3 regions of the Leucobacter faecis genome follow, and region 2 is predicted to be linked to each of the others. Evidence: predicted binding sites of a transcription regulator. Region 2 holds the regulator's gene; each other region holds the start of a gene.

Region 1 (7,664 bases), on a different contig from region 2:
CGCGGCGGGGGTAATCTCGAAACCAGAGGCTCCGTAGATGCCTGCAGTGATCACGAGGTCGTGTAGCAGTGCGATGATCGCGGCGAGCGACATCTTCCAGGTGCGGAAGTACAGCGCCATCACGAGCGCCGCAAAAATCAAGAACACGAACAGAGCGATGACCGCCTGCTTGGTGATGTCTTGACCCCAGGCCGGCCCAATGAACGAGTACGTGACCTCGTCGGGCTGAATGTCGTACTGCTTTGCGAGCGCATCGGTAACCGCGCGGTTATCGGCTTCGCTGAGCGCCTCCGTCTGCACGCGCAGGTCTGTGGGGCCCACCTGGCTCACACGCGGTGCGCTCTGCGGCAGTACCTTTTCTACGGCCTTCTGAGCGAGCGCCGGATCCCGATCTTGACCCTCGGTGAGGTGTACCTGGAACTGGCTGCCGCCCGTGAATTCGATGCCGAAGGCGAAGCCGCCGCGGGCGAGCACGCCCACGAGTGACAGCACGATGAGCACGGTCGAGACGACGTACCAGACGCGGCGCTTACCGATGAAGTTGATTGACTTCTCACCGGTGTAGAGCGCGTTGCCAAACTGTGCGAATGAACGAGCCATGGTTAGCTCTCCTTTCCAGCGGCGGCCTTGCGCTCCGCGATGGTCTGCCGGCGTTCTGCTTCGCGGGCGCTCTTCTGGTTCTTCTTCTTGCCCGCGGCGGCGGGCTCACGGAAGGCGGCGCGGCCGCGGTAGACGGCACCCAAGCCCTGCGGGTCGAGGCCCGAGAATTTGTGCCCCGACTGGTAGAACTTGGTGCGCGCAAGAAGCGTCATCATCGGGTGTGTGAAGAGCGCGACAACAATGATGTCGACGAGGGTCGTGAGGCCGAGCGTAAACGCGAAGCCCTTCACGCTACCCACGGCGAGCACGAACAAGATGGCTGCCGCCAAGAAGTTCACACCGTCAGAAGCAAGAACGGTACGGAACGCCTTCTTCCATCCGTTTTCAACCGCGTTCTCAATCGAGAAGCCATCGCGCAGCGCGTCTCGAATACGTTCGAAGTAGACGATAAACGAGTCGGCCGTGAAGCCGACGGCCACGATAATACCGGCGACGCCCGCGAGCGAGAGTCGGTACCCCTGGCGCCACGAGAAGAACGTGAGCAGCAGGTAGGTGAGCACACCGGCCACCGCGAGCGAGGCGATCGTCAGCGAGCCGAGCGCGCGGTACTGGAAGATCGAGTAGATCACCACGAGGCCCAGACCGATAAGACCAGCCAACAGGCCGGCCCACAGCTGGTTCGTGCCGAGCGTCGCCGAAATGTCTTCCTGGCTCTGCACGGTGAAGTCCATCGGCAGCGCACCGAACTTCAGCTGATCAGCGAGTGCCTGAGCTGAGTCCTGGGTAAACGAGCCGCTGATTGAAGGGCGGCCGTCGAGAATCTGGCCCTGCATCGTCGGGGCTGAAAGCACGCTGCCGTCAAGCACGAACGCGAACTGGTTCTGCGGTTCGGGAGCACCGAACAGGCGCGTGCTAATCTTGCCGAACTTGTCGGCGCCCTTCTTGTTCATGGTGATCTGCACGACCCACTCACCGGTCGTTGCGCCCGTCGAGGTGGTACCCATCTGCGCGGTCGCGTCGGTGATGACTGCACCGTTCAGTTCAACAGGGCCGAGCAGGTACTTCGCTGTGCCAGTGTCATCACACGTGATGAGCGGGCGGTCCGCCTTCGAGTCACGCGCATCGAGTGCTTCGTCAGACGCACAGGTGAACGTATCGAACTTGGCTTGGAGGGCCGGGGTCACCCACGCGAGGTCACCGGCCTCCTTCGGCAGCGGGCTCGGATCGAGGGGGCCCTCTGCGGCCTTCTCCTGCGCCGCCTTCTCAGCGGCCGCAGCTTCAGCGTCTTCACCTTCGGCGTCTTCGCCCGACTGCCCGAGGCTCGTCAGGTCGATACCAACACCCACCGCGAGCACGGGGCGGAAGTCGAGCTTCGCCGACGCTTCAATGCGCTGCAGCGTCGCCTCGTCGGCCTTGCCGGGAATTGAAACCGAGATGTGCTGGCTGCCCTGCGTGGTGATCTCTGCTTCAGAGACACCAGCAGCGTCAACACGCTGACGAATGATCGAAACGGCCTGCTGCAACTGCTCACCCGCAATGGCCTTGCCATCGGTTTGTTCTGCGGCAAGCAGAATCTGGGTGCCGCCCTGCAGGTCGAGGGCGAGTTTAGGTGTCCATGTCGCGTCGCTGCGAAACACACCGTAGGTGATGAGACCGGCGAGACCGACTATAAGGACAAGGAGGAAAATCAGGGACTTACGGGCCCTGCGCACAGCGGGAGACGACGCCACAGTGACTGCTTTCTATGAGGGAATGAGGGGATGCCGAGATCGCCCCGAGGCTTACGCCTTGGGGTTTGTCTCTTCGCCGGGCTCGTCGCCGGGCTTCTCGTTCGAGTCGTCGCCAGCGTCGGCGCTCTGATCGGCATCAGACTTAGTGTCGGCAATGTGCTCGCCAAATGCAGGGTCATCGTCGGGGGCGAGGCTGCCGGTCTCGGCCTGGGCGTCGGCCCCTTCAACGGGGGTAACGACCTGTGAGATCGCGTTGCGGTGCACCACGAGCGTCGTGGTACCGCTGCGAATCGTGGCGCGGTTGGTCTCTTCGTCAATGTCCTCGAGCGTGCCGTAGATACCCGACTGGAGCATCACCTCGGCTCCCGGGCGCATGTTGTTCTGCAGCTCCTGCATCGTACGCTGACGCTTCTTGCTGTTGCGGAACATGAAGAAGATCATCACTGCGATGAGCGCGAACATCATGAGGGTAATCGGGTCCAAGGGAGGTCCTTCCAGTGAGCGTGCACGCACGCGGGGCACAGATTTCCCCAGCCTATCGTGATTTAGCTGGCAGCTCGCCGCAGCCACCCCGCGTTAAGCTGCGTGACCCAAGACGTGCTCGAATCCGAGCCTCGTTGCTACCCTGCCTCGCGGTGTGCGCGTGAGCAATCCAGCGCGCACGAGAAACGGCTCTACCACCGCTTCGATGGTCTCGGCTTCTTCTCCAACAGACACCGCGAGGGTCGAGAGGCCCACCGGGCCTCCCTCGAACCGTTCAACGACGGCTTTGAGCACTTCACGGTCGAGGCGATCGAGGCCGTGCGCGTCAACGTCATAGAGCGCAAGCGCCGCTTGCACCGCGGCGGTGTCGCCCGGCAGGTCGTGTACGAGGCTGTAGTCGCGCACGCGGCGCAGCAGCCTGTTCGCAATACGCGGTGTACCGCGTGAGCGCCTGGCAATCTCTTCAAGCCCCACCTCAGACACCTCAAAGCCAAGCAGGCGTGACGCCCGTGTCACCACGCTCGTGAGCTCGTCGTCTGAGTAGAACTCGAGGTGAGCTGTGAAACCAAACCGATCGCGCAGTGGGTTCGGCAGAAGGCCCGCGCGGGTTGTCGCCCCCACAAGAGTGAACGGCGACAGCTCGAGCGGCACTGAGGTCGCGCCCGCGCCTTTGCCGACCATGATGTCGACCTTGAAGTCCTCCATCGCGAGGTAGAGCATCTCCTCGGCACTGCGGGCCATGCGGTGTATCTCGTCAATGAACAGCACTTCACCGGGGGTGAGCGCAGAGAGCACGGCCGCGAGATCTCCAGCGTGCTGAATAGCGGGCCCAGAAGTTTGGTGCAGCGGCTTATCGACCTCGGCGGCGACGATCATTGACAGCGTGGTCTTCCCGAGCCCGGGCGGGCCCGCAAGCAAGATGTGATCCGGCGTGTGATTGCGCATGGAAGCGGCATTGAGCAGCAGGCCCAGCTGCTTGCGCACCTTCGCCTGGCCCACAAACTCAGACAGCGTCGCAGGGCGCAGCGCGCCCTCATAACCCTGCTCTGAGGGCGCAGCCTGTGCCGACAGTTCGCCCGTCATCGCGTGCCGCCCTTAGCGGCCTGAAGCAGGGCGAGGGCCGCGCGAAGTAGGCCGGCACTGTCACTGGGGGCGCCCGCCGCGACGGCGTCTTCGACAGCCGCCTTGGCCGCGTTCTCATTCCAGCCGAGCCCCATGAGGCCCTCCTGCACCGCCGCGACGTGTGCGGTGGCATCATCGACGGCCGCCGCAGCCTCACCCTCGAGGGCGAGGCCTTCGAGTTTGCCGGCAAGTGAGATCACGATGAGCTTTGAGGTTTTGGGGCCGATGCCCGAGACCTTACGAAACACCTTCTCGTCCTCTGCGGCGACCGCGCGTGAGATCTCGGCTGGCGTGAGGGCAGAGATCACACCGAGTGCGCTGCGCGGGCCGACACCGGTGACGCCAATGAGGTGGCCAAACACTTCGAGCTCATCTTGAGTGTGAAAACCGAAGAGTGTGAGCGAGTCCTCGCGCACCACGAGCGAGGTGTGCACGGTGAGCGACTCCCCCACTGTGGCCTGCGACACGCGCCCACTGGGCAGCTCAACGCGCATGCCAATACCGCCCACACCAACCACGGCCCAACCGGCGCCCGACGACAGTACGGGCCCAGACAACGATGCAATCACACGCCTACCCTATGTTGCATCCCCGACATATGCAGCGACGCCGCGCCGCGTGTTCGAACAAAAATCCGAACGCACGGCGCGGCGTCATGCCGGTGCAAGAGTCGCTACGCCGTGGCGGCGACGGGCTCCTTGGCCGAGGCGTTGCGCACAGCGCGGTTCACCGAGCTCACAATAGCCTTGAGGGTCGCGCGGCTCGTGTCGGCGTCGATCCCGACGCCCCACAGGCGCTGGCCGTCAACCTCGAGGTCGACGTAGGCTGCCGCGACGGCGTCGCCGCCCGAGCTCATGGCGTGCTCGACGTAGTCGAACAGCGTGACCGCATGGCCATCATCGTTGAGGGCGTTAATAAACGCGTCAACGGGGCCATTGCCGCGAGCGGTGAGCTGCTTGCGTTCAGAGCCGTCACGGTAGTCGGCTGAAAGCTCGGTGACGCCGTCGCCCGCGCTCGTCGTCTGCGTGCGAAACAGTTCGTACTGGCCCCACTGCTCGCCCGCGGCGTCGCCGCCTTCTGCCAGCGCGACAGGCAGATACTCGTCTTGGAAGATGCTCCAGATCGACTCGCTCGACACTTCGCCGCCCTCAGAATCGGTCACGTTCTGCACGACCGCGCTGAACTCGATCTGCAGCCTACGCGGCAGGTCGAGAGCGTGATCGGTCTTCAGCAGGTATGCGACACCACCCTTACCCGATTGCGAGTTCACGCGAATCACGGCCTCGTACGAACGCCCCAGGTCCTTCGGATCGACCGGCAGGTAAGGCACGGCCCACTCGATGTCGTCGATCGAGACTCCGGCAGCCTCAGCGTCTTGCGCCATGCGCTCGAAACCCTTTTTGATCGCGTCTTGGTGCGATCCCGAGAACGCGGTGTATACGAGGTCGCCCGCCCACGGACTACGCTCGGGCACGCGCAGCTGGTTGCAGTACTCAGCGGTGCGGCGCACCTCGTCGAGGCGTGAGAAGTCGATCTGCGGGTCGATGCCCTGCGTGAACATGTTGATGCCGAGCGCGACAAGGTCGACGTTGCCCGTGCGCTCACCGTTCCCGAAGAGGCAACCCTCGATGCGGTCTGCGCCGGCGAGATACCCGAGCTCAGCGGCAGCCACGGCGGTGCCGCGGTCATTGTGCGGGTGCAGCGACAGGATCACATTCTCGCGGTGGTTCAGGTGCCGGCTCATCCACTCGATCGAGTCGGCGTACACGTTGGGGGTCGCCATTTCGACGGTCGCCGGGAGGTTTATGATCACCTTGCGCTCGGGCGTCGGCTCGAACACCTCGAGCACAGCGTTTGACACCTCCAGCGCATACTCGAGCTCGGTGCCCGTGTACGACTCGGGTGAGTATTCGTAGAACACCTCGGTGCCCTCGCAGATGTGCTCAAACGAACGGCACATGTTTGCGCCGTCGACGGCCATCTGCTTAATGCCCTCGCGGTCCTTTTGAAACACGACGTCGCGCTGCAGAATGCTCGTCGAGTTGTACAGGTGCACGATCGCCTGCTTCGCACCGATCAGCGACTCGTAGGTGCGCTTGATCAGGTGCTCGCGTGCCTGGGTCAGTACCTGAATCGTGACATCGCCCGGGATCGCATCTTCTTCGATTAGCTGGCGCACAAAGTCAAAGTCGGTCTGGCTGGCAGACGGAAACCCGACCTCGATCTCTTTGTAGCCCATCTTCACGAGCAGATCGAACATGATGCGCTTGCGCTCGGGGCTCATCGGATCGATGAGCGCCTGGTTGCCGTCGCGCAGGTCGACCGCGCACCAGCGCGGCGCTTCGGTGATGCGCTTCGTGGGCCACGTGCGGTCAGGCAGCTCCACGTTGATGATTTCGTGGAAGGGGCGGTACCGGTGAATCGGCATTCCAGAGGGCTGCTGAGTGTTCTTCATTGACTCGTCTTTCTCATCTAGCTAGGGCTTCAGCCAAACACGAACACCGCGACGAGGAAGGCCGATGAATTAGGCCTCGTCGCGGCAGCTAAGGAGGAGCGAGCCGAACAGCATGTGCTCAATCTATCACAGCTCCAAGCCCGGTTTGCGCGCGTGTAGCGAGATCCGGATCGAGTCGCCTCGCTAGCCTAGAAGGCATGCGCGCTTCCTCCTTCCCCCCTGCCCGCCGTGCCTTCAGGGGTACCCTTGGCACCGCCGTGGCGCTCTTCATCGCGCTCATTCTGCTCTCGTTTGCTGGGGCAGGCGCGCACGCCGACGTGCAGGATTACCGGTACGACAGCTGGGCCGTCGAGTATGAGGTGGGTGTTGATGAGGCGGGGAGAGCCGTCGCGCACGTCACCGAAACGATCACCGCCGTGTTCCCTGACCACGACCAGAACCGTGGCATTGTGCGCGGCATACCCGAGCGATATCAAGGCGCAAATCTCGACCCGCGCGACTTCAGCGTCACCGACGAAGCGGGGCGTGCGGTGCCCTTCGAGCTCGAAAGCGACGACGGCTTCACGGCGGTTCTCACGGGAGGCGACGATTTCGTACACGGTGTAACGACATACGTGATCTCGTACACGTTGAGCGACGTGGTGCTCGCCCGCGATGACGGGGCCGCAGACGAGTTCTACTGGGATCTGATGGACTTCGAACATGCGCAACCCGTCGCGAGCTTTACCGCGCACATCTCGTTCGATGAGCAGCTCGCCCAGGAGCTCACCGGCGATGCCCGCTGCTATGCAGGCGCCGCTGGCACGGGCACAGAGTGCATGATCGAACTCGGCACTGAGCCTGAGCCTGAAACCGCGGTTGAAGCTACGGTCGGAAGGACTTCTTGGAGTGTCGAAGCGGGACAGCTCGCGCCCTACGAGGGTGTGACGGTGGCGATCGGCCTCGCGCCGGGTGCGGTCGTGCAGCCTGCCACGCGGCTCCCCGATCCGGTGCTCGACACGTTGCCGCTCGTACTGGCGGGCACGGCACTCGTGATCGGCGGAACATCGTTTGCGTTCGCGGCGCAGCTGCGCCGTAAACGTCGCACCATGCGCGGCACGATCGTCGCGCAGTACGAGGTACCTGAGGCGCTGCCACCGCTCGTAGCCGCAAGCATCGTGGGAGCCTCGCCGCATCCGGTGCCCGCGGAGTTCGTGCACCTGGCGGTTAGGGGCGCTCTTCGGATCGAAGCGGGCGAAGCCCGCCCGGGTATCTTCGGCAAAGAGCCGCGGCCG
Region 2 (7,664 bases):
TCTTCACCGAAGAAGGCGACGTCGTTCATTTCGATGCGGACCTTGCCCGCGTCAACGTACTCTTTGATCACGTCGGGCAGCGTGTCGCGCGTAAACACGGCGCAGTAGGGGCAGCGCAGGTCGACCCACTCGGTCATTACGACGGGTGCGTCGATGTCACCGATGGCCATCGGGTCACCGTCGATTCGCCGCTCGAGCTGGGCACCCTGCGACTCACCCTCGGCCTGTTCACCCGTCTGCGCCCCCGCTTGCGGAGTTGCTGCAGCGCCCTGGCCCGCGCCAGAACTCTGTGACCATTGCACCGCCCCAAACACGAGGGCGAGGGCGGCTACCACCGCAAGAATCACATTAACGAGCCGCGACGTGCGCAGCTGGCGTTCGAGCACGTGGCGGGGCATGGCTTCGGGCGCTGTAGGCATACCCAGCACCCTATCGCCGCGTGTGTGCAGCGACGCTGAGAGCCCCGTTAGCTCTGAGGCGTCAGCGCGGTGATCGCGTCGATCACCGCGGTCGTCTCGCTCTCGGTGCCGGCCGTGATGCGCAGGTGTCCATCAATACCCAGGTTCCGGATCAGGATGCCCTGCGCACGCAGTTGCTCAAATACCGCGTCGGGGTTGGCAAAACCTCCGACGAGCAAGAAGTTGGCGCCCGACTCATGCACACGGTAGCCCAGCGCAGACAGCGCCGAACCGAGCCTGTCGCGCTGAGTGCGAATATCGGCAACCGTGGCCAGCATGGTTGCCGCATGCTTGATCGCGGTGGTGGCCGCTGCCTGCGTGAGGGCTGACAGGTGGTAGGGCAGGCGCACGAGGCGCAAGGCATCGATGACGGCGGGGTCTGCGGCTAGGTAACCAAGACGCACCCCCGCAAATGCAAACGCCTTACTCATCGTGCGCGATACCAAGAGCCGCGGGCGCCCCTCAAGGAGCGTGACGGCGCTCTCTCGTTCGCCGTCGAACTCAAAGTATGCCTCATCGACAATCAGTATCCCGTCGAACGCGTCATACGCGGCGAGAATCACGTCGCGGTCGAGCGGTGTTCCTGTCGGGTTGTTGGGGCCGCACAGAATCGCGATGCTGGGCTGGTGCTCGGTGAGCGCCGCACGTACATCATCGGCTGCCAGTCGGTACCCCTCGGGCCGCGGCACCGCGATCCAGCCAGTGTCAGTGCCATCGGCCAGCAGCGGGTACATCGAATAGGTTGGGGTGAAGCTCAGTAGGGTGCGGCCGGGCCCACCGAAGGCCTGCAGCACCTGCTGCAGCACCTCGTTGGAACCATTCGCGGCCCACAGCTGCTCTGCTGTGAGGCCATGCCCCAGGTAGCCGGCTAGCGCTACTCGCAGGCCGTCGAACTCGCGATCCGGGTACCGGTTTGCCGTGCGCACGGCAACTTCGAGCGCCGCGGTGATGTCTGCGACAACCTCGTCGGGAATGGGGTGCGTGTTCTCATTCACATTCAAGCTCACGGGAACCGGGTCTTGCGGAGCGCCATAGGGCCGCTTACCCACGAGATTGGCACGGAGGGGAAGATCACTCAAACTGGTCACGCAGCCAGTCTATAGAGGGCGAGCAGCGCTGCCCGCCAGATGCTACGCCAGGCTACAGCCCCAGTTCCTCAGCGGCCATCACCGAACCGCTGTCGCCATAGCGCAGCGGCACCGCAATGGGCTGACCCGCCGCGATGTCGGCGCCGCGTAGCTGGTTGAGCTGAATGATCTCTGCCACCAACTCGCGGGGATCCATCGCCGGGTCGAGCTCGGTTGCCAGCTGCCACAGCGAAGCTCCCGGCGCCGCCACAATGTACCCAAACTCAGCACCACTGGGTTCCCCAGACGCCACAGCTTGCGGTGCACCAAGAGTCGCCACCAGGGCAAACGATGCCGCCACCGCACACGCTGCAAGTCCGCCAAAGACGACGCGGCCCCGGCGTGTGAGTCGAATACGCACGGGCGCCACTCGCGCCGCGGGCGCGACTGCGCCCGCTTGTGCCCTCTGAATGATGGGTACCTGCGTCACTGCTGCACTCATTGTCATTTCCCTTCAATCGAGCGTTCACCACACGGGCGAACATCGCTTTCGAATATAACTTCGATATATCGAAACCGCAACCCCTTCGTTCGATCTTCACCAAACTTGCGCACGGAATTCTCGAACACTTGTTTGGCGGGTCGCACCAAAGCCGGGTAAGCTTTCGAACCAACGAGAGCACTCAAGCAGGCACCTCCGACACTGACGTCGACAGCCCGCCTGCCGCGAAGCACAGCAACGAGGAGTCGACATCATGGTCACCAATGCAGAACGGTTAGAGCGCTTAGACCGGCTGACCGCGAAACAGCGCGTTATTCTCGAGTACATTGTCAGTTCGGTAACCACGCGCGGGTATCCACCGAGCATGCGAGAGATCGGCGACGCCGTGGGGCTTTCGTCACTTTCGAGCGTCACCCACCAGCTCAACCGACTCGAGTTGGCGGGCTGCATTCGGCGGGACCCCCACCGCCCGCGCGCGCTCGAAATTCTCGTGAGCCCCACCGTGGACGAGCCCCCGGTCGACACTCCCGTGTCAGCTGAAGAGACTGCCTTCGTGCCACTCGTCGGGCAGATTGCGGCCGGCGTACCGATCACTGCTGACCAGCAGGTGGAAGAGATCATGCCGCTGCCCCGGCAGCTCGTAGGCAACGGCACGGTATTCATGCTCAAGGTGGTGGGCGATTCGATGGTTGACGCCGCGATTTGTGACGGAGACTTCGTTGTCGTTCGTCAGCAACGCGAAGCGACCAGCGGCGATATCGTAGCCGCCATGATCGACGGCGAAGCGACCGTCAAAGTGTTTCGACGTCGCGACGGCCACACTTGGCTTTTGCCCCGCAATAGCGCGTTCGAGCCGATCCTGGGTGACCACGCCGAGGTCCTCGGCAAAGTGGTCGCGGTGCTGCGCTCGATCTAGCAGCCCGCGACCACTCCTCGGCCCCCGCTAGACCAGCGCGGGCGATAGCAGGTCAAGCTCTCGCAGCACCGCGAGCACACGCTCGTGACGGTTGAACGTGTAGAGATGCAGGGAGGGCGCCCCGCCGTCAAGCAACTCGCGAGACAGCTCGATGGTGTGCTCAACCCCGAGCTCTGGTGCATAACCGCCAGCTTCTTCGATTGCGCGCATCAGCTCTGAGGGCGCCGGGCGGCCCGCCAGCTCGGCGACCTTGCGCAGCTGTGCCGCTGTCGCCACCGGCATGAGGCCCGGCAACACCGGAATCGTAAGCCCTGCGCGCTGGGCATCGGCCACGAACGCGAGGTATTCGTCGGCGTAAAAGAACAGTTGCGTGATCGCAAACTGTGCGCCTGCTTCCTGCTTCGCCACGAGCCAGTCAACGTCCTCGGCGCGAGAACGCGACAGCGCATGCCCGTTGGGGTAGGCCGCGACGCACGTGCGCCCCACACTCGTGAACGGCGGGCGCTCGGCCCTCGCCTGTGCCACCAGTTCAACGAGCTCGAGCGAGCTGAGCGAACCGGCCACGGCCGCATCAGACTCGCTAGACCCGCGCGGTGGGTCTCCCCGCAGCGCGAGAAAGTCGTGCACGCCAGCGTCCATGATGCCGTGAATCGCTTCAAGAATGGCCTCGCGCGTCTCGCCCACCGTCGTGAGGTGTGCGAGCGGTAGGGCATTCGTGTGATCACGCAGATACTTCACCAGGTCGAGTGAAGCACCTCGGTGCGACCCGTTCGCACCGTACGTCACCGAGATGAAGTCGGGCCCCGCCGCGGCCAAATGCTGCACCGCGTTTCCGAGCGCAAGCGCCGCGGCACCACTGCGAGCCGGAAACACCTCAAACGAAAACCGTGGCTTGGTCGGCGCGCTGCCGGTGAGCAGCAGGTCACCCGATGCGCGAGTATCAGATGAGCTCATACGAGCACCTCCTCGGGGCGTCCAGCGAGTTCGGCACTCGCAATCGTTGTGCCCCGCACACGCGCGGCAATCTTGGCAAAGGCGACGTCACGCGCAAAGTCGGGTGAACCGTGTCGGGGCTTCTCGTCAATCAAGTACGGCGAGAACCCGCAGTCGTCGGTTGAACCCAACTGTGCAGGGGGCACGAATCGGGCCGCACGCACGAGCTGTTCGGCAATTTCGCGATCAGTTTCGAGCTTCGGGTTCGTGGGGTCGGTGACACCAAAGAGTACCCGCGGCGTGCGCCCGCCGGCCGCAGCAAGGTCGCGCAGCTGACGGCCTACGAGCCGGGCCACTCGATCCGGATCAGACTCACCCGCGGCCTGCACCAGAAAGTAGCCAGCTTCGATCTGAAACAGCTCGGGAATCAGTTCGGCATAGTCGACGTCGGCGCTGTGCGCGCTGTCGTGATCGTTGCCGGGGCAGGTGTGCACACCGACCGCCTGGCGCAGGGGCGCAGGCACCAAATCGAGCACGCGGTTCATCAGCTCGATAAACCCGCTGAGCGCGGCGGGCCCCGCCCAGGGCGCGCGCAGGTCACGGCGCAGAGCAAGCCGCCCCTCGGTGAAGTCGATCGTGACGCGCGCGGCCCCGGCCGCAAACGAGCGGCGAATGTCTTCTGCGCAGCCCGCCACAACATGGTCGAGAAATTCGGCGCGCGTGTATGAACCGGCCAGGTCGTCAGTCCACATGAGCGACAGCATCGACGGCGAAACAACCGCTTGCTTCAGCGGCAGCGTGGTGAGCGAGCGGGCAGCCTTGACGTCGTCGGCGGCCCACCCACGAAACTCAAACGGTGCGCGCGCGAGCCTCGGCACGACCCGGTGATGGCCGTCGGCGAAGACGGCAAACACCGGGTCTTCGCCCGGCGCGCTACGCTCGGGATCGGGCCCGAGCGGGTAACTCGAAAAGCTCTGCCTGCGCTGTTCGCCGTCGGTAACGATGGGCGATCCGGTCGCTTCAAGGCCCGCGATCGTCTCGCGCACCGCGCAGTCTTGCGCTTCGGCTAGCTCGCTCGCCGACACGAGCCCGAGCTCCGCGTCAAGCACTGTGCGCTGCAGCCGCGCGGGCCGCGGGAGCGAGCCCACGGGCTCCGTCGGCAGTTCGCCCGCGGGCCACGCGGCGGGGGCATGCTCCCCCGCCGCGGTGCGCGCGTCGTGCGCGCTCACATGCTGCGTGTTCACGCGACGCCCGAGGGCACGGCCTCTCGCACCTCGCGCGCCGCGCGCACCAGGTTCGTGAGGCTCGCAATGGTCTCTTCGTAGCCGCGCGTCTTGAGCCCGCAGTCGGGGTTGACCCACAGCTGCTCGCCCGGAATGCGGGCCGCGGCGATGCGAATCAGCTCGGCCTGCTCCTCAGTGCTGGGAACGCGGGGTGAGTGGATATCGTAGACGCCCGGGCCAATGCCCCGTGAGTAGCCGTGGTCACCCAGCGGCTCGACGACATCCATGCGGCTGCGCGCCGCTTCGATGCTCGTCACGTCGGCGTCGAGACCATCGACGGCGCCAATGATCTCGCCGAACTCTGAGTAGCACAGGTGCGTGTGGATCTGCACCTCAGCCGCTCCACCTCCGGTCGCGAGACGGAACGCGCCCACCGACCAGTCGAGGTAGTCGGCCTGGCGGCTCGCGTCGAGCGGCAGCAGCTCCCGCAGCGCCGGCTCGTCGACCTGCACGATGTGAATGCCAGCCTCGACAAGGTCGTCGATCTCGTCGCGCAGCGCGAGCGCCACCTGGTTGGCGGTATCAGCGAGCGGCTGGTCATCGCGCACAAACGACCATGCGAGAATCGTGACCGGGCCCGTCAGCATGCCCTTCACGGGGCGCGGGGTGAGCGACTGGGCGTACGCCGACCATGCGACGGTCATCGGCGCGGGCCTAGACACGTCGCCCCACAGGATCGACGGGCGCGTGGCGCGCGTGCCGTATGACTGCACCCAGCCGTTCTCGGTGACCGCGAAGCCGTCGAGCAGCTCAGCGAAGTACTGCACCATGTCGTTGCGCTCTGCCTCGCCGTGCACGAGCACGTCAAGCCCAATCTCCTCCTGCAGCCGGATCACGCGCTCGATCTCGTCGCGCAAGAATCCGTCGTAGGCGGCCTGATCGATCTCGCCGCGGCCAAACGCGGCGCGCGCCTTACGAATCTCGGTCGTCTGCGGGAACGAGCCGATCGTGGTGGTCGCGAGCTCGGGAATCCCGAGGGCTTTCTGCGCGTCACGGCGCTGCTGCTCGGTGACGCGGTCACGATCTGCGGTGCCTGTCGCGTTCACGCGGCTCCGGATCGCGTCCACGCGCACACCCGCCGCCTGCGCGCGATCTGCGAGCGCCGCTTCGGTGTCGGCAAGCTCGGCTTCGATGCTTGCAGCACCGTTCTCGAGGCCCGCGGCGAGAGTGGCTACCTGCTGCACCTTCTGATCTGCGAATGCCAGCCAGCTCTTCAGCTGAGCGTCAAGCTGCTGCTCGTCTGCGACGTCGTGTGGCACGTGCTGCAGGCTGTTCGATGTGCCGATGACCGTGTTGATGCCGGCGGCCTGCAGCTGCGCTGCCTGTGCGAAGGCACGGCGCAGGTCGGTGCGCCAGATGTTTCGGCCGTCGACGACGCCCGCTACCAGCTGGGTGTTCGCGAACGCCTGTGCCAGCTCGCCCGAGGCGAGAGCATCGGCGGGCAGTGTGCCGCGCACGAGGTCAGTCTGCACAGCCTCGACCGGCAGCTTGCCCAGGCGTGCCAGAGCAGCCGAAGCGTCGCCGTATGGGGTGGTGATGAGAATCTGCGGGCGGCCTGTAGCCGCACCGAGCGTGGCGTATGCACGCTCGACGAGGGCGAGGGCGAACTCGCGCGGCACCGACAAAGAGTCAGACACGAGCGCGGGCTCGTCGAGCTGCACCCAAGTGGCGCCGGCTGCGGCGAGCGCCTGCAACAGCTCGGCGTAGACCGCGACAACCTCATCGAGGCGATCGATGGGGGCAAAGTCTGCGCTTGCTGCGTCCGAGGCCTTGGCCAGCAGCAGGTAGGTGACGGGGCCGACGATGACGGGGCGCGAGTCGATGCCCGCTTCGCGTGCCTCTACGACCTGGGCTACAAGCTGGGCGGGGTTTGCCTTGAAGGGCGTCGCCTCATCGATCTCGGGCACACTGTAGTGGTAGTTCGTGTCGAACCACTTAGTCATCTCGAGCGGCTGGTGCTTCTCGTCACCGCGTGCGAGCGCGAAGTAGATCTCGAGGTCGCTGCCGGTGACGCCCGCGAACCGGCCGGGGATAGCACCGAGTGCGAGCGTGGCGTCGAGTACCTGGTCGTAGAAGCTGAAGCTCTCGGGGATCGCTCCGCCCGTCTTGGGCAGGCCGAGCTCGGCGAGGCGTTCACGGGTGACGGCGCGCAGTTCGCGGGCGGTGGCCTGCAGCTCGGCTTCGCTCGTGTTGCCCTTCCAGAACGACTCGACGGCGCGCTTGAGCTCACGGCGCCGACCGATGCGGGGGTACCCGAGGATCGTGGCGTTGGACAGGGGTGAGGTTGCAGACATGCGATTCCTTCGACTTTGAGAAGAGCGCACCTGTTCGGGCGCCGCTGGTGAGACCAAGGTATTCTCGCGGCCACCCCGGCCGCTCGTTTGTGTCACTGTATGAACTACGAAGTATTACGGCGCATCACGTAGTGTTACGCATGCTCCGACTATCTGCTACAATCGCTACCAACAGTCAGCCCGCCCGAACTATTCGGTGTGGGCTGGCGTT
Region 3 (7,664 bases), on a different contig from region 2:
TGCCGAGCGGAAACACGGCGTCGACGCTCTGCAGGTTGTTGGAGCGAGCACCCACAACTTTGAGTTCGCGCTGCTTGTCACGTTTACGTCGCTTCTTCGGCGTCTCGATCTCGCGCCTACCAGACAGGTAATCAGCGGTAATCGAGCGCGTGTTATCGAGCAGCTCGGCGTACTCCCCCGAGTGCACGACCGTGCCGCCCTCGACACCGGCCCCCGGCCCAATGTCGACGATCCAGTCGGCCGCCTCAATCGTTTCTTCATCATGCTCAACCACGATCAGGGTGTTGCCGAGGTCGCGCAGCTTAATGAGGGTTTCGATGAGGCGCCGATTGTCGCGCTGGTGCAGGCCGATAGAGGGCTCGTCGAGCACGTAGAGCACGCCGGTGAGGCCCGATCCGATCTGAGTAGCCAGGCGAATGCGCTGCGCTTCGCCGCCCGACAGCGTGCCCGCACCGCGGGCAAGGGTCAGGTAGCCGAGGCCCACCTCGATCAAGAAGTCAAAGCGAAGCCGGATCTCGCGCAGCACCTGTGCGGCGATCTTCGCTTCCCGCTCGGTGAGCGTGACCTCGTCAAAGAAGCGCTTCGCGTTTTCAAGGCTGAACTCGCCGACCTGCGCGATCGACTCGTCGTTGACGGTAACCGCAAGCACCTCGGGCTTGAGCCGCTGACCGTGGCAGGCGTGGCACGGTACCTCGCGCAGAAACTCGCGCCACCTGTCACGCTTCGTGTCACTCTCGGCTTCGGCGTACTGCCGCTCAATGAACGGGATCACACCCTCGAAGCCCGAGCTGTACTTCACCTCGCGGCCAAAGCGGTTCTTCCACCGCACGTTCACCTTGAAGTTGTTGCCGTAGAGCACGGCCTGCGTTACGTCTTCGGGCAGCTCGCTCCACGGCGTATCGAGCGAAAATTCTAGGTCGTTCGAAAGCCCCACGAGTAGCTTCTCGTAGTACTGGTACAGGCTCTTGCCCTGGCTCGTCCACGGCACGATGACACCCTCAGTGATCGCGAGCTCGGGGTCCCCCAGCACCAGGTCTTCGTCCACTGACATGCTGGTGCCGAGGCCCGAGCAGGTGCCGCACGCGCCAAACGGAGCGTTGAACGAGAACGTGCGCGGCTCGATTTCGGTGAGCTGCACGGGGTGCTGGTTGGGGCACGACAGGTGCTCGGAGTACTGCTGCGTGCGATCCGGAGCCTTGGCATCGAGATCGACATAGTCGATCGTGACGATGCCGCCCGCCAGTTTCAGCGCGGTTTCGAGGGAGTCAGTGAGGCGGCCGAGCACGTCGGGGCCCGCGACGAGCCGGTCGATCACGACCGAGATCTCGTGCTTGACCTGCTTCTTGAGCTTGGGCGGGTCAGACAGCTGCACGAGCTCGCCGTCGACAATCGCGCGCGAGTAGCCGCTTGCAGCAAGCTCTTGGAAGAGCTCTACAAACTCGCCCTTTTTCTTCACCACGACGGGCGCGAGCACCTGGAACCTGGTGCGCTCGGGCAGTTCCATGAGCTGATCTGCGATCTGCTGCACGGTCTGCGACGCGATCTTCTCGCCACACTGGGCGCAGTGGGGCACGCCGATGCGCGCCCACAGCAGGCGCATATAGTCGTAGATCTCGGTGATCGTGCCGACCGTTGAGCGCGGGTTGCGGTTGGTCGATTTCTGATCGATCGAGACCGCGGGGCTTAAGCCCTCAATAAAGTCGACGTCTGGCCTGTCGACCTGGCCAAGAAACTGGCGCGCGTAGGCGCTGAGGGACTCGACGTAACGCCGCTGCCCCTCAGCAAAGATAGTGTCGAACGCGAGGCTCGACTTGCCGCTGCCCGAGAGCCCCGTAAACACAACCATCGAGTCGCGTGGAATCTTAAGGTCGACGTTTTGCAGGTTGTGCACCCGCGCTCCCTGCACGCTAATCTGCGCGTGCGCGGCAGAGGAACGAACGGGAGTGGGGCTGGCTTGAGTGCTTCGCGAGGTCACCGCTCTATCTTATGCCGCCGGGCCTGAATGGTCGAACATATTTCCTATTCGGTTGCGCACGGTCCCCAATCACGCCACTCCGACCCGTCCCGCCCTGCCGAATTCTTCTCGTAGCCTGCAAGCGCTCGAAAAGTCTGCGCGTATCAGAATCGACCGCATACCGCGCACTGGCGATGACGTGGTGACACATCCGCTTCAAGTCAGAACGCACTTCTAGCTTGCGCAGTATCACCCAAAGAGAAAGCGTCATATCGTCCTCTGACACCTCATCGCCCGCTTGCGCTCGACCCTGGTCGTCAAAATGAGCATCTTCTTCAAGCATCGGCACGCGCGGCAACAGTTCTACCTCGATCAGATTCGCAAACGCGGGCTCCCATGCCGGATCAGAACGCCCCGATTCGTTCTCCTGCAAAATGCGAAAGCGGCACCAGTCGTCTGGCAGGTGCAGCCACATTTCGGAGCTAAAGAAAACTTCGATACTGCAGCCGACGCCCAAAGCTTGAAGTCGGGCACACGCAAACGCGCGTGCCGCATCCAGTCATCCAGTCATACAGTCATCCAGGATTTGAGGCGCACCGTCGTCGGAGCGTATGTCAAGGTCGTCGCTGCGCCGGTCAAACCGGGTCGAAAGGTAGGCGGTGGCCTCCCAAAATTCCTCGTCCGTGAGTGACGCCGCAGCAAGCAGCCGGTTTGCGCGTCCCCGTGAATAGGTTGATTCAGACATGCCCCAAGTGTGACTCACGCGACAGTCGCACATAAGGGGGTTTAGGGAATCTGTGGAGAACGGGTCGAATCCGCATCAAACCTGCGCCTGTGAGCGACTCGCTACGGTCATTCCAACAGCGCTCGCCCCGGGTGCCCTGCGGCGAGCGCTGTTGACTTTCTGCCTTACAGATGCCCCGCCGCGTCCATGCTGCGCAGCTCGCGCTTCAGTTCTGACACCTCGTCGCGTAGCCGCGCGGCGAGCTCGAACTTCAGCTCGTCGGCCGCGGCCAGCATCTGCTCGGTCAGCTCCGAGATGAGCGTCTCCAGCTTTTCGGCTCCTTCGCCCGCGATCGCCCCGGCGCGCGCCGCTGCCTTGCCCTTGGCGCGCTGCGGTGAACCACCCTTGCGCTGTGCGTGCGCGCCCGAGCGCGAGAGCACATCTTCGGTGTCGGCGGCTTCGCGCGCCAGCATCTCGGTGATGTCGCCGATCTTCTTGCGCAGCGGCTGCGGGTCGATGCCGTGCTCGGTGTTGTACGCCACCTGAATCTCGCGGCGCCTCGTCGTCTCGTCGATCGCCTCGCGCATCGAGCGTGTGATCTTGTCGGCGTACATGTGCACCTGGCCCGAGACGTTACGCGCGGCACGGCCGATCGTTTGAATCAATGACGTCGACGAACGCAGGAAGCCTTCTTTGTCTGCGTCGAGGATCGCGACGAGCGACACCTCGGGCAGGTCGAGCCCCTCGCGCAGCAGGTTGATGCCGACGAGCACGTCGTAGACGCCGGCGCGCAGTTCGGTCAACAGTTCGACGCGGCGCAGCGTATCGACGTCGGAGTGCAGGTAGCGCACGCGCACGCCCGCCTCTTCCATAAACGTGGTGAGCTGCTCCGCCATTTTCTTGGTGAGCGTGGTCACGAGCACGCGCTCGTCACGCTCGGCGCGCGCCCGCACCTCCTCGAGCAGGTCATCAATCTGTCCCTCAGAGGGTTTCACAATGATCTCGGGGTCGACGAGCCCGGTCGGGCGAATGATCTGCTCGACGACGCCGTCTGCACGCTCCATCTCGTACTTGCCCGGGGTGGCCGACAGGTACACGACCTGGCCCACCCGGTTCTGAAACTCAGAGAATTTGAGGGGCCGGTTATCGAGTGCGCTGGGCAGCCGAAACCCGTGATCCACCAGCGTGCGTTTGCGCGACGAGTCGCCCTCGTACATGGCCCCGATCTGCGGCACCGTTACGTGTGACTCGTCGATCACGACCAAGAAGTCGTCTGGGAAGTAGTCGAGCAGGCAGTGCGGCGCCTCCCCTTGTTTGCGGCCGTCGATGTGACGCGAGTAGTTCTCGATGCCAGAGCAGAACCCAATCTGCTCCATCATTTCGAGGTCAAAGGTGGTGCGCATGCGTAACCGCTGCTCTTCCACGAGCTTGTTTTGCTGCTTCAGTTCGCGCGTGCGCTCATCGAGTTCGGCAGAAATGGTGCCCATCGCCCGGTTCATCACCTCGCGGCTCGCGACATAGTGGGAGCCGGGAAACACCGACACCGTCTCAACCTGCTTCACGACGTTACCCGTCACCGGGTGCAGGTAGTACAGCGCCTCAATCTCATCGCCGAAAAACTCGATCCGGATCGCGAGCTCCTCATACATGGGGATGATCTCGACCGTGTCGCCTCGCACGCGGAAGTTGCCGCGCACGAACTCAATGTCGTTGCGCTGGTACTGCATGTCGACGAAGCGGCGCAGCAGCACATCGCGGTCGAGGCGGTCGCCGACGACGAGCGGCACCATCGCCTCGTAGTATTCCTCGGGCTTGCCGAGGCCATAAATGCACGAGACGGTCGACACGACGACGGTGTCGCGGCGACTCAGCAACGCGTTGGTGGTCGAGTGCCGCAGCCGCTCGACTTCGGCGTTCACCGACGAGTCCTTCTCAATGAAGGTGTCGGTCTGCGGCACGTACGCCTCGGGCTGGTAGTAGTCGTAATAGCTGACGAAGTACTCGACCGAGTTGTTGGGCATCAGCTCACGAAACTCGTTCGCGAGCTGCGCCGCGAGCGTCTTGTTGTGCGCGAGAATCAGCGTGGGCCGCTGCACCTGCTCGATCAACCACGCCGTCGTCGCAGACTTACCCGTTCCGGTCGCTCCGAGCAGCACCACGTCGGTCTCGCCGGCATTAATGCGCTGCGCGAGCTCTGCGATCGCTTTGGGCTGGTCGCCACTGGGTTCGTACTCAGAGATAACCTCGAACGGCCGTACGCTGCGTGTGGGCTCCATGCTTTTGAGCTTACTCTGCCCATGCCGGCAGGGGCTACATCGTTGAATTGATGCGGTTCTTGCTCATATCGTTGCGGCGTGGGCGCAGAAGCGCCGGCAACGCTCCGTAACCGATGCCCGCCATTGTATATAACGCCCCGATCCCCATGGGTAACCCCAACGCATCCGGCTGGTCAAGGGCGCTCTGTGCTGCACTAATCCACGTGGCAGACGAGGTGGCCGCCATCGACCCCCCGAGCGCGATCACCCACCGTGATGCCAGCACACCAGGGCCCGTCACAAAGTACCCGACAACCGCGATCAGCAGACCAACCAAAGCCACAACACCGCAGCTGACGAAGCGGTGCTCTGGTCGTGTGCGGGCCTGCGATCGTCGCGCTCTCTCCCAGTGACGACAGTTCTCATTTGCTAGGCGCCCTTCGCGGGGATGTCGCCCGTTTGCCGGTCTGCCGACTCGAGAATCTCGTCTAGCGCTCGCCGCGAGACGCGAGAGTGGCGCACCGCACCGACCGTGGTGTCGAGGTGCTCGCGCACACCGTCAGCGACCTCTTGCACAACAAGCCTGACCCTTTCTGGGTCAAGCCCCGCGTCGACAGCTGATTCGGTCCAATCATCGGGCGTGATGGTCAAGAAGTGGTCCATGTACCCGACCGGCATTGCGAGTGACTGGCCGTATTCAGGGAACATGCCGATCGGTATGGCGTCGTACAGGGGTGACAGGGTGATGCTTCCTTCTTGGTGCAGCAGCGAGTAGTTCTTGCCGTGCGCGTCGGCGTTACCGATGATCGCGTTAAATGCGTACTGCCGATAGAACTCATACCCCAGCTCGTCGTCACCGGTCTCGCGCCGCAGCATCGCGGTGATTTCGTCAGGCCCGACCAGGTACTTCTGATCCGGCGAGACCCCGAGTGCTTGGGTCATGTCTTCGGCGTGGATCCGACGACCTAACTCCTCTGACTCAGCGAAGCGGTCAAAGCGTGTGATCTGAAAGGTCGTCTCACCCGCAAACTCCACCTGCGCCGACCTCGGGGCAGCCACACCAGACAGATTAGCTAGACGCAATGTGGCGGACTCGATCTGTTCAAGCCCGCTGTGTTCACGCGACTCCGGCTTGAGTATGTGCGTTGAGGGCGTCCAAGCGTCCGACCAAAAGTCCCCGAAAGAAGTACGAGTGAGCGCGAACTTGGATTGCGCACCCGCGAGAGAAAACCTCGGCGGCACACCTGAACGAGCGAAACCCGTGCCGCCCCGGCGGATCTGAGCAATGCGATCCGCTATCTCATCTTCAGTAGCCGCGTACAAGAATGGCTGCCCCTGCACCGGGCCCACCAAGTCAGAGTGCAGCACGATTCCACCGGGCAGGTCCCCTCCGATCGCCGTGAGGAGATCCCAGGACGACGTACTTCGCGCGCCGGTCGACGCTTGAATTGCATCGCGAGCAGCTCCACTTTCAGGCAACAGTGCCTCTAAGAAATTGTCTGCCGCCTCGGGCGAGACCGCTTCGCCATACGGGAGTGAGATAGACAGTCGAGCGTCAGACCCAGAGCTGTAAACAAACCTCGATCGCTGAAACGCACCTGATGCACGTTCAAATCGGCCTATCAGCTCCCCACAAACCCAAGCATGCAAAACTTCTGACATCAGAGCCCCCGAGATACGTTCATTTTTGTTACGGGAATGTCGAGAGCGCGCGCGATTCTCCACGCGATAGGTGGGCTCATAGCCTCATAGGTTCCCCGCTCGATTTGTCGCACCTCGTATGCAGAGAGCCCCATGCGCACAGCAAGCTCCTCGGACGAGACACCTCGCAGAATCCTAAAGTCCACGATGCGCTGCCCAAAGTCTCGAGCCGAGCGAATATGGATCACCGGCCGTCTACTGATCGTCAGCCTCACTTCTTCGTCCAGGTGCATACGAGCCGCGAGCACAACTGCCGCCCCAGCAGGAGCCGTGGGCAACGCTTGCCCATCGAAGTAATCACGAATCAAAGCTGCAGGGTTGCTTGACTGATGCAGTTGACGCACAACACTCGCTAACCGCTGCTTGCGCATCCCTGTCGCGTGACTCAAACTTCGGGTAAGGAAGAATTGCGCCAGGTCGGCTTGAGTGTTCGCACCGAGCGGGCGACGGGTCTTCTTAGGCGCAGAAGCCGACTCAACAACCCAGGCTCCCCCTACTCCCTTGTGGGCAGGCACTTTGCCGGCACGCGCTAGCCTGCGAGCGTGCTGAACCGTTACGCCCCGACCCCGCGCGAAGTCAGCAATGGTTGTAGACATAACACTTATCGTTCCACGCAACATTGGGAACGTCAAGTGTGACGCCTGCGCCCACAGGGCACTCGCGGCGTGTTCGAATAGACATTCGACACACCTTGCCGCCACACTGAACTCATCATGATGGGCTACAACCACGCACTCTCGGGAGCGGCCGCCTGGGTCGCTATCGCCAGCAGCGCCTCCTCTCTCCCTGCTCTCGGCCTCGTCGAAATGTCGCCGTGGCAGTTGGCGGCGGGTGCAGTCGTGTGTGCGGGTGCCGCCCTGCTACCCGACACCGACCACCACAGCGCCACCATCGCCCACTCCATCCCCATCGCGGGGCGGGCCGCGACAGCCCTCGTGGGCTCAGTCTCTGGCGGGCACCGCAAGGGCATGCACTCGCTTCTTGCCGTGATCGGCTGCTGGTACCTGAGCGGCTGGGTCGGAACCTTCCC

Evidence for each region. The regulator LexA, encoded in region 2, represses DNA repair genes until DNA is damaged. The targets are predictions, from matches to a motif close to TCGAACANNTGTTCGA.
Region 1: the regulator LexA is predicted to act here: its motif matches at 4,558-4,573, upstream of ruvA (Holliday junction branch migration protein RuvA).
Region 3: the regulator LexA is predicted to act here: its motif matches at 2,007-2,022, upstream of uvrA (excinuclease ABC subunit UvrA).

What each region holds. Positions count from the first base shown of each region.
Region 1 is NZ_JBTJEP020000016.1:17,989-25,652, reverse strand. It holds gene secF (protein translocase subunit SecF) at 1-600, opposite strand, end outside; gene secD (protein translocase subunit SecD) at 603-2,330, opposite strand; gene yajC (preprotein translocase subunit YajC) at 2,382-2,813, opposite strand; gene ruvB (Holliday junction branch migration DNA helicase RuvB) at 2,907-3,896, opposite strand; gene ruvA (Holliday junction branch migration protein RuvA) at 3,893-4,504, opposite strand; gene leuA (2-isopropylmalate synthase) at 4,609-6,390, opposite strand; gene ACXR2T_RS11975 (DUF2207 domain-containing protein) at 6,648-7,664, shown strand, end outside.
Region 2 is NZ_JBTJEP020000002.1:153,911-161,574, forward strand. It holds gene ACXR2T_RS02430 (DsbA family protein) at 1-419, opposite strand, end outside; gene ACXR2T_RS02435 (histidinol-phosphate transaminase) at 467-1,546, opposite strand; gene ACXR2T_RS02440 (hypothetical protein) at 1,599-2,027, opposite strand; gene lexA (transcriptional repressor LexA) at 2,281-2,943, shown strand; gene ACXR2T_RS02450 (methylenetetrahydrofolate reductase) at 2,971-3,897, opposite strand; gene ACXR2T_RS02455 (uroporphyrinogen decarboxylase/cobalamine-independent methonine synthase family protein) at 3,894-5,120, opposite strand; gene metE (5-methyltetrahydropteroyltriglutamate--homocysteine S-methyltransferase) at 5,117-7,453, opposite strand.
Region 3 is NZ_JBTJEP020000004.1:129,411-137,074, reverse strand. It holds gene uvrA (excinuclease ABC subunit UvrA) at 1-1,906, opposite strand, end outside; gene ACXR2T_RS04940 (hypothetical protein) at 2,514-2,699, opposite strand; gene uvrB (excinuclease ABC subunit UvrB) at 2,864-4,954, opposite strand; gene ACXR2T_RS04930 (hypothetical protein) at 4,989-5,276, opposite strand; gene ACXR2T_RS04925 (HipA domain-containing protein) at 5,363-6,595, opposite strand; gene ACXR2T_RS04920 (helix-turn-helix domain-containing protein) at 6,595-6,867, opposite strand; gene ACXR2T_RS04915 (metal-dependent hydrolase) at 7,348-7,664, shown strand, end outside.